Regions from separate parts of the Paenibacillus sp. FSL H8-0259 genome, predicted to be linked through region 1. Evidence: riboswitches for the same ligand, from Rfam matches in the RefSeq annotation. Region 1 holds a riboswitch; each other region holds the start of a gene.
What was found. Region 1 has a riboswitch for thiamine pyrophosphate ahead of NSU01_RS02175 (ABC transporter substrate-binding protein). Riboswitches for the same ligand answer to the same signal wherever they lie in the genome.

Region 1 (3,258 bases):
CTCCAGGTGCTTCTCACGGCCGGTATTTCTCCGTCAGCTTGTCCATGCTGATGCCGCTGGGATTATGGGCGATCTTGATCTGGGAGATCACGCTCGGGCTGCCGGAGGCAATCAGTGCCTCATGCATCTGACGTACAACTTCCAGCAGCTCCGTGAGCTCGCCTTCCATGGTGGTATCAAGCGGATTCACCTGGTGTTTAACCCCCGACTTCTGAATTACCTCAATCGCAGTGTCCACGTAAGGGATCGAATCCTCATTGTTTGGAGCCTTGGGAATTACCTGAATGCTAAGCAGTGTATTAGCCATTTATTATTCATTCCTCTCATGTGAGCTAGTGTCATTACTATTCCAACCGGTGTTTATGGGCCTTCCGGCAAAAATTCATTCGTAAATGTACTTGCGGCATCGAGCGGTTTGTCCAGCAGCTTCAGGCCGTACATCCACTCGGCATAATTCTGCCAGATTTCTAGCTTCTGCTCACCCCAGCGGGCGGCATCGTCCTTGTATTTCGGGCTGAGCCATTTCTGGCTGGCCAGCACCAGCTCGGGATCAAGATCAGGCACGGCATCAGACAGGACCGTGGCCGCTTCTTCCGGATGGTCGATCGCGTATTGGTAACCTTTCGACGTAGCTTTGAGGAAAGCCTTCACCACTTCCGGATGCTCGGCGATTTCCTTCTCACTGGTGGTCAGCACCGGTGTGTAGTAATCCAGCTGCGGCGCATAATCCTTCAGGTACAGCATATCCAGCGGCTCGCCGCGCAGCTCGGCTTCGATCCCGGTCCAGGCGTAGAAGATCCAGGCAAAGTCGATATCGCGTTTCACCGCAGTGAAGAAGTCAGCTTCGCCGATATTCACCAATTTCACTTTGGAGACGTCTCCGCCATCGGGGTCCATGATGGCTTTCATAGCTGCTTCTTCCGCTGGAGAGCCCCAGCCTCCGTAGGTTTTGCCTTCGAAGTCTTTCGGCGTCTTAATGTTGCGGTCCTTCGGAGCGGCAAAGCCGGAGGTATTATGCTGAATGATAGCGGCGATGGAGACGAGCGGCACATCCTGCAGGCGGGCCAGGGTGAGCGCCTCCTGTGCACTGATGCCAAACTGGGCTTCACCGGAAGTAACCATGGCGTCAGATCCGGCAGCACCCGGCTGCACGATCTCCACGTCAAGACCTTCCTCCGCGTAATATCCCAGCTCCTTGGCGGTATACAGGCCGGTGTGATTCGTGTTCGGCGTCCAGTCCAGCGCAATCTTAACCGGGGTCAATTCTTTAGGCGCGTCGGTGGTACTGGCGGCTGCGGTTGCTTCAGGTGCAGCGGTGCTGTTCCCGGCGGCAGGTGTGCTGCCTCCGGCATTGCTGCCCGGGTTGACGTTCCCGTTGCCGCATCCGGCCATCACGAGCACAAGCATAGAGCTGAGCAGCAGCGGTAATACTTTTTTGACTCCCATTTCTCTTCTCTCTCCTTCCAGCAATCCCTAGTCTTCCAAAATTCAGAGTAACCCATACCAAAAAGCGCCCCGGAGACCGGGACGCCAGTTACTTGCGCAAGGTGAGTTCAACTTCAGGCCCATGAAGGGGCTCGGGGTTGAATGAAGATTCCTACGCTGGCATTATCCAGATCAGGTATAAGGGTCAGTATCTTGTGGGATACAATCTCAGCCGGCCAATTCCAGCACCCCTGGTTCTATGAAGTTCACGGGTATTGCTATGTTCTTACGGTGTATTATAGACGCCGCTCTTGCGGTTGTCCAGTCTCCCCGTCCTAATCTTCAAGCTTTAGCGGCAGAATCCAGGGGCCTTTGAGCAGGAATAGAGGCTCCGACATTCTAAAACGCAGCGTATCCGCGCCGGGCTCTGCATCCAGAAGAAGAGTCTTCAAGATTCTTGGGAATGTCTCGGTATCCTGCCAGCCGTATGAATATTTGTCCCCAGAACCCGGATAGCGGATGAAGAAATGCGTCAGTGACTTTGCCGCTCCCGGGTCAAATTTCACATCCACATCTACACTGACAGCCGTTTCGCTGCTGCGTTCAATGCGGGTGAATTCTACCGGGAAACCGGCAATTTCAGCGGTAATATGAAGGGGCGCACTCTCCCCGCTGGCGGGCAGCGGCAGAACGACCTCCCGGGAGAGTGCCTTTCGTTCCGCTATTTCGATGTAAGGGATGACGACCCTGTAAGACTGTTCTTCAGCTGATGCCAATTCCCGGAACGAGAACTCCGACGGGTAGACCATGGTTGAAGGAGGTTCAACCTTTGCTTTGACTCCCTCTGCATTCTCGACATACAGGCCATTCCAGGATACCAGCGGCTCCAATGAATAAGAATGGACGGCAGAGAACGAATCTGAAAGGGCCGGAACTAATTCAACGCGGACAAGTCCGTCATCCAGACGAACCGGAAAAGCCGTAATCCGCACATCCTGGTGCACATCGCTTGCACCTAAATGCTGCAGATCATCGGCGGTCACCGGTGCTTGAAGCACCAGTGGCCCGACTGCTGCTGCATTGATATACAGAGTAACCGGTTCAGCGGTTTCAAGCTCCAAATTTCCGGGAAGTGCAGCACTGTAGCTTGCATACCAGTCTCCGGATGCAGAAGACCGCATATTGGAAGTAAAGGTATAACGGTCCCCTCCAATGTCTGCCTGAAATTCAGTAATGACGGGAGTCTGCTGTCCACGCAGCGTAATGGTCCCGCTGTTCTCCTGCAGAAGTACGGCATTGACTGTCAGCTTTCCCTTGCCTATGGAAGCAGTGTAGGGCTTCTCCAGAACATAAAGCTGACTGCCCGGGCTGCTCTCCAGAACCGTACCGAAGCCGGGCAGGAAGCTAAGGGCTTGCTTTAGACCTGCCTGGACGTCAGGGGAGAACGCCAGCAGGCCTGCGGCCATAAGGATCGCGGCCGCCGCCGCTCCAATAGCTGCCCGCCGCCGCGGCTTGCGGACAGCAGCAGGCAGTTCAGGCGCCGGTTCAGTCTGAATAAGGTCGAGGGTACGGCTCTTGATCCGCTCAAGCGAAGCAATCTCTTCTTTAGACCCGGGTACGGGGCTTGACTCAGGCTCCGACAGTAATCCGTCCAGTGCAAGTTCAGCCTCGCTGAATTCCAGAAGATCGAGCTGATCAAATATGCTTTTCTCGCCGCTGTTCATATCCTTTACCATGACCCGAGTTCCCCCTTTCCATCTTCGCCAGTCAGATGTATAGCCTGCTTCAGCATTGTCCGGCAGCGGTACAGACGGCTCTCGACAGCTTTTTTAC
Region 2 (3,258 bases), 2.1 Mb from region 1:
CCGTGTCAGCCTATCATAAAAGCTCATGTCCTTCCCCCCTCTTCATAAACAGCATCAGTCATGCCAGAAATCCGGTCAACGGCGAAGAAGCTGCGGCTGTCTCTTCCACCGGCCCCAGCCCGGCCAGATAGGCCTTCCGCCCCGCCGACACCGCTTCGCGGAATGCCTCCGCCATCAGCTGCGGGTCCCGGGCGGTGGCAATTGCCGTATTCAGCAGCACAGCGGCTGCGCCCATTTCCATCGCCTCAGCAGCCTCGGAGGGTCTGCCAATACCGGCATCCACGATGATGGGCAGACCCGTTTCTGATATCAGAATCCGGATCAGCTCCTTGGTCTGCAGCCCGCGGTTAGAGCCGATTGGCGCTCCCAGCGGCATGACGGCTGCAGCTCCGGCCGCCTTCAGCCGGAGTGCGGCTGACAGATCAGGACTCATGTAGGGCAGAACTACGAAACCCTCCGCAGCTAGGATTTCCGTGGCTCGGATCGTCTCGGTATTATCAGGCAGCAGATATTTCTGATCATTGATAACCTCAATCTTCACCCAGTCTCCCAGCCCCGCTGACCTTGCCAGCCGGGCAATGCGTACCGCTTCCTCTGCGGTGCGCGCACCGGAGGTATTGGGCAGCAGCGTCATGTGGGAAGGAATATGGCTGATAATATTGTCCTTGCTCTCCGGATCTACCCGGCGCAGGGCAACCGTAATGACCTGTGAACCCGAGCGGGCGATCACTTCGGGAATAAGAGTGTTGCGGCTGTATTTTCCGGTCCCGATGAACAGTCTGCTCGTTAAAGTAACTCCTCCAATAATCAAAGGATCCTGCATCATATCGCCTCCTGTGATAAGTCGCTGCCTTTATCTTAATTGCGTATTGGCGTATTGGCATTCTTGCATCTGCCGCACGCACAGTTACCAGTTACCTAGCCTCCGCCGACAAAATGAACCAGCTCAACTCGGTCACCTTCATTCAGCAATGTATCTTCATAAACCTCTCTGCCGGCAAGCTCACCATTCAGCTCCACAATAACCAGCTTCCCGGTCCACTCAGGCCGGGCCAGAAGATCAGCCAGCGTCCGGCAGCTCTCTTCATACCTTCCTCTGCGTCCGTTAACGGTCAAATTCATTCCAGTTCACCTCCTTTGCCCGGTATGGGGGTCATTCAGGACTTCAGCATATGCTGCGGCCTGAACGGATGATCTGTAAGCCTCAGCGGCGCCAGCAGGATCCGTCGCTCCGCATATCCCGGACATTACGGCTATTCCGGCAGCCCCCTTCGACAGAACGATTCCGGTATTGCCCGGTGTGATGCCTCCGATAGCAATCAGCGGTATACTGCTGGAGCGGACAGCCACTTCCAGCTGCTCCAGGCCCCGTTCCCGCTGTCCGGGCTTGCAGGCCGTAGGAAATACATGTCCATACAGACAAAAGTCCGCTCCCTGCTGTCCGGCGCGTGCCGCTTCCTCCGGGGAATGCACCGACCTGCCCAGCCGCAGGCCCGGGGCAATACCGCTCGCCTTGGCAGGCGGCAGGCTGTGCCAGGCCAATTGGACGCCGGCTGCCCCTGCTGCCAGAGCCACATCAATCCGGTCATTAATAACCAGCTTTGAGGGCGGAACCCCCGCTTGCAGCAACCGCTCTGCGGCAGCCAGAAGCTCAAGTGCGGACAGGGCTTTTTCCCGGAGATGGATATAATCCACCATGGTATGTACAGCAGCAGCCAGTCCGGCAAACTGCTCCGGATTCAGCCTCCCGTCCGAGATCAAATGGATTTCTTTCAGCACCTTCACCTTCCCTTCTATACGGCATTCCGGAAAATACAAAAAGACCGCCCCCTGTATCAGGAAGCAGTCCGGAATATAAGCAGGAATACCGGGTAAGCCGTTACCCCCGCTGCATTATTCATTCTCCACTTCCCTACGCTGGTATAAACCAGATCAGGTTCAAAGGGTCCGAACAGATATGTTCGTCTCAGCCTTGCGGCACCCCTAGTGATCGTTCATATTCTATTGTTCTTGCAGTTTGTATATTAGCATATTATTCCTGTAAGAGCTATTCTTTAATAGATTCAATTATTAAGTCCAGCGGGTTTAAGCGGCAAAAAAGCCAGCCTTCCGGCTGACTTTTCATCTGTTGAACGTTTGATTCTTTAAACAGTATAAACTTATCCGGCTTACAAAGCAGTGCCAATGGTCAGCCGTTAACGATCTCGCCGCCGTTCACATGCATGACCTGACCGCTTACATAAGAGGAATCGTCAGAAGCCAGATACACATAGGCCGGTGCCAGCTCCTCGGGCTGTCCCGGACGCTTCATCGGCTGGGTGCCGCCGAATTCACTGACCTTCTTCGCGTCAAACGTAGACGGAATCAGCGGCGTCCAGATCGGGCCCGGTGCTACCGCGTTTACCCGGATGCCTTTGTCTGCGAGATTCATCGACAGGGAGCGGGTGAAGCTGAGAATTGCTCCTTTGGTGGACGAATAGTCCAGCAGCTGCGGGCTGCCGCGGTACGCCGTGATAGACGTAGTGTTGATGATCGTGGAGCCTTTTTTGAGATGGGGCATCGCTGCCTTGGTCAGATAGAACATGGAGAATATATTCGTCCGGAACGTCCGCTCCAGCTGCTCGGCGGTAATGTCCTCAATGGTCTCCTGCGGATGCTGCTCTGCCGCATTGTTAATCAGGATGTCCAGCTTGCCGAGTCCCTCAATGGTTTTATTAATCAGATCCTGACAGAAGGCCTCAACCCCGATATCACCGGAGATCAGAATACACTTCCGCCCCTCCTGCTCCACCTGGCGCTTGGTTTCTTCCGCATCTTCATGCTCATTCAGATAGGATATCACTACATCTGCGCCTTCTTTGGCAAAATGAACGGCAACCGCACGACCGATTCCACTGTCCCCTCCGGTAATGAGTGCGGCCTTGCCCAGCAGCTTGCCTGCTGCCTTGTAAGCTGAGGTTTCAAACTCCGGAAGCGGATTCATCTCGCTTTCAATTCCGGGCTGCTGGTCCTGTACCTGCGGAGGCAGGGTTTTGACGGGTTGTTTGCTGGTGTCTGGCATAATCCATTCTCCTTTCGCTGTACCGTTATACTGTTTTTACTAATCATGTTAGGTTGGCTAAAAGTCTGGTGTTTATGCATCATACTTGCCTAGCAAAAATCGCTTTACGTTATTTTACTTACCACATAGGGAAGCCGGCCAAACAGAAAATCTTGAGTCCAACGCGTTCCCGCTCCATTTTAGAGCCTGCAGAAGGA
Region 3 (3,258 bases), 3.1 Mb from region 1:
GCGTTGCACACAGAATGGAGCCGATCGTAAACACAATAACAGCTGTCAAAAAGACGTTCTTAGCCCCGAACCGGTCAGACAGCCAGCCTGACAGCGGAATGACCGAAGCCTGCGCCAGCATATACCCGGTTACGACCCACTGCAGCGTATGCAGGTCTGTATTGAAATCCACTACCATCCTGGACAATGCCACATTCATTGCCGTACTATCCAGCACGACCATAAATACGCCGGCAATAATCGCCAGCAGCGGAACTAGAATGCCGGATAACCGGAAATCGGCATCCTGCTTCAAGGTCTGATCCATACTCCTTCTCCTCCTGAACTGTCCGCTGTCATCTACGTTGACCTGCGGGCAGGTTTGTCTATATAATTAGTGAACGGACAATTGTCCGCGTTCGCATTTCATAGTCTACGGACAATTGTCCGATGTGTCAAGCGGAATACGCCAATTCCCCACACTTGATTCGTTTACCGGCAGAATAGAGATTTCTTAGGACGCACTGTAGGCATAAATGTTGTATATTTTGCAGCTTTGATTCATGGATAGCCGGGTTTCCGGATGGATTGTTGTATGAAATGCAAGAATAGTTCTGCTAAACTGCTTGAACAAGCTGAAATAATGCATTTTATACAACAATTTGGGATTTAGGCCGATCGAATGAGGGAAATGTTGTATTATGGGCAGGATTTACTTTATATGAAAGGGGATATCATGAAAAAAACAGAAACGGAAGTTGAACCTGTAACATCAGCAGCTCCGGACAATACAGAGAACACAGAGAACAAAGATAACACAGTGAACACAGACATCGCTGCAAAAGAACCCGCCGATCCTTATATGCAGCGGATACTCGAGGCGGCCCGCCAGCTGTTCACCGAGAGCGGCCTCGAAGCTGTCAGTATGTACGGCATCGCCAAACGGGCCGGTATAGGGCAGGGATCGCTCTACCGCCGCTTCACTGATAAGGGCGAAATCTGTTCGGCCCTGCTGCTGGACAGCACCGAGCAGTTTCTGTCGGGGATGGAACAGCAGCTTGCTGCCAGCGCTGGTGAAACGGCTGCCCTCGCGCATCTGCAGAGCAGCATTGAGCAGGTCGTTGGTTTCATTGAGCAATATGCGGAGCTCTTGAACATGATCAAATCCGAATTCACCGGCAAGAAGCAGCTTACCCAGTTCGAACATCCTTTTTTCCAGCGGCTCGGAGTGATTATGGGTGAACTTCTGCACCGCGCATCCGCGAATGGAGAGATTATCGGGATCGATCCCCGCTTCGCTGCCACAGCGCTGATCTCTGTACTTAGTCCCGATCTTTACCTGTATGAACAGAAACGGAACGGCTCCTCCAAAGAGGAAATCTCGCGGGGAATTGTTGCGTTGTTCATCACCGGCCTCTCCAAGCGCTGAGCACAGGCTCTTTACAAGCGGGGAAATTATGGTATATTAAGTACCAATTACGAATTCAATAGCACCTGTTATTTCACTAGGGGAGTCGGCCGACTGAGACGGAGCTTAAGCTCCGGACCCTTGGAACCTGATCTGGATCATACCAGCGGAGGGAAGTGGAGCAGAATGTATCAGCGGTTCCGCGTCTTTGCAAACTGACTGTACCTTCAGGCCCATTCATTTCCTCCGGAAATGGATGGGTCTTTCTTGTTTTCGTAGCGTAATCACTTTTCCCTAAGGAGGCTTGCTTCCCCATCCTATGATCAACATCGCTAACCTGTCCTATTCTTTCGGCGCAGCTTCAAGGGCTCCGGTCTTCTCCGGAATCTCCATGAAGGTCCGCCGCGGCGAGTTCATCTCCGTCGTGGGTGCCAGCGGCTGCGGCAAAAGTACGCTGTTCAAGATTATCGCCGGCCTGCTGGAACCCGGCAGCGGCGAGGTTGCCCTGCATGGGCAACCGCCTAATAACGCCTCGGAGCGGCTCGGCCAGGTCGGCTATATGCCGCAGCGGGATCTCCTGCTGCCCTGGAGAACCGTACTGGACAATTGCCTGCTGCCCTGGGAACTGAAGCGGAGCGGCTCCAAAGAGGAAGCCGTTATTCAGATCCGCAGCATGCTGCAGCAGTTCGGTCTTGGTGATACGGGGGCTGCGTATCCGCATGAGCTGTCGGGCGGCATGCGCCAGCGGGTTGCGGTACTCCGCACCATTGCCGCCGGGAATGAGCTGCTCCTGCTGGACGAGCCGTTCGGGGCACTGGACGCCATAACCAAGCGGGAGCTTCACCGCTGGCTGCTGGAATTATGGTCAGGACTGGACAAGACTGTGCTGTTCATTACCCATGACCTTGAAGAAGCGCTTCTGCTTAGTGACCGCATCTATCTGATGACCGGCAGTGCCGGGGGCGGTATGCAGGAGTTCATCACCGGTCTTCCCCGCCCCAGACATCATAGTCAGAATTACGAACCGCAGTTTGTTGCCCTGCGGCAGGATTTGGAGCTGAAGCTGTATGACAACCGTCTTCTATAGAAGATTGCTGCGGGAGTACAGCCCGGCTATTCTGCTTGTGCTGCTGATTCTTGCGGTCTGGGAAACGGTGTCCCGGCTGGGGCTGATTCCTCCGTTCATCCTGCCGGCTCCCACTGCCATCTGGATTGCTCTGATGGAAGACAGGCATTTACTCTTCGGCGTTCACCTGCCTGCAACGCTGCTTGAGGTACTAACAGGCTTCGCTCTGTCCGTCTTCTGCGGCAGTCTGCTGGGAACGGGCATGCATCTGTTCAGGCCGCTGGCCAAAGCGCTGTATCCGCTGCTGATTATCAGCCAGACGATTCCGCTGGTTGCCCTCTCTCCCCTGTTTATCATGTGGTTCGGCTATACCTTGTGGAGTAAGGTTGCCGTAGTGTTCCTGACCGCCTTCTTCCCGGTGGTTGTCGGCACCTACGATGGGCTGGGCAAGAATACGGAGCAGTACCGCGAGCTGTTGTTGACGCTTGGCGCGAACCGCTGGCAGATTCTCCGCAAGGCTGCTGTTCCGCTGGCCCTGCCGTCCTTTTTCTCCGGACTGAAGCTGTCGGTGGTGTACTGCGTCATTGGCGCTACCATCGGCGAATGGCTTGGAGGCAGCCGGGGGCTTGGTTATTTCAGCCGGAGAATGGCCGGCAATCTGCAAAGTGCCGAGATGTTTGCCGCTGTTGTGCTGCTGTCCGCCCTTGGGATCACTTTGTTTCTGTGTATTGCTACGCTCGAGAAGTTATTTCTGAAGAAAAGAGGACGTTATTCATGACTCCAATCCGCTATAACCGTTATCTCT

Region 2: another riboswitch for thiamine pyrophosphate. It lies ahead of NSU01_RS10910 (thiamine phosphate synthase); the one in region 1 lies ahead of NSU01_RS02175 (ABC transporter substrate-binding protein).
Region 3: another riboswitch for thiamine pyrophosphate. It lies ahead of NSU01_RS15210 (ABC transporter ATP-binding protein); the one in region 1 lies ahead of NSU01_RS02175 (ABC transporter substrate-binding protein).

What each region holds. Positions count from the first base shown of each region.
Region 1 is NZ_CP150147.1:500,123-503,380, forward strand. It holds gene NSU01_RS02165 (ABC transporter permease) at 1-17, opposite strand, end outside; gene NSU01_RS02170 (MTH1187 family thiamine-binding protein) at 14-307, opposite strand; gene NSU01_RS02175 (ABC transporter substrate-binding protein) at 361-1,446, opposite strand; TPP riboswitch at 1,578-1,688, opposite strand; gene NSU01_RS02180 (hypothetical protein) at 1,761-3,161, opposite strand; gene NSU01_RS02185 (sigma-70 family RNA polymerase sigma factor) at 3,155-3,258, opposite strand, start outside.
Region 2 is NZ_CP150147.1:2,587,027-2,590,284, reverse strand. It holds gene thiH (2-iminoacetate synthase ThiH) at 1-27, opposite strand, end outside; gene NSU01_RS10920 (thiazole synthase) at 59-823, opposite strand; gene thiS (sulfur carrier protein ThiS) at 919-1,122, opposite strand; gene NSU01_RS10910 (thiamine phosphate synthase) at 1,129-1,818, opposite strand; TPP riboswitch at 1,893-1,995, opposite strand; gene NSU01_RS10905 (SDR family oxidoreductase) at 2,189-3,061, opposite strand.
Region 3 is NZ_CP150147.1:3,605,564-3,608,821, reverse strand. It holds gene NSU01_RS15220 (DHA2 family efflux MFS transporter permease subunit) at 1-307, opposite strand, end outside; gene NSU01_RS15215 (TetR/AcrR family transcriptional regulator) at 716-1,408, shown strand; TPP riboswitch at 1,477-1,579, shown strand; gene NSU01_RS15210 (ABC transporter ATP-binding protein) at 1,692-2,474, shown strand; gene NSU01_RS15205 (ABC transporter permease) at 2,455-3,231, shown strand; gene NSU01_RS15200 (ABC transporter substrate-binding protein) at 3,228-3,258, shown strand, end outside.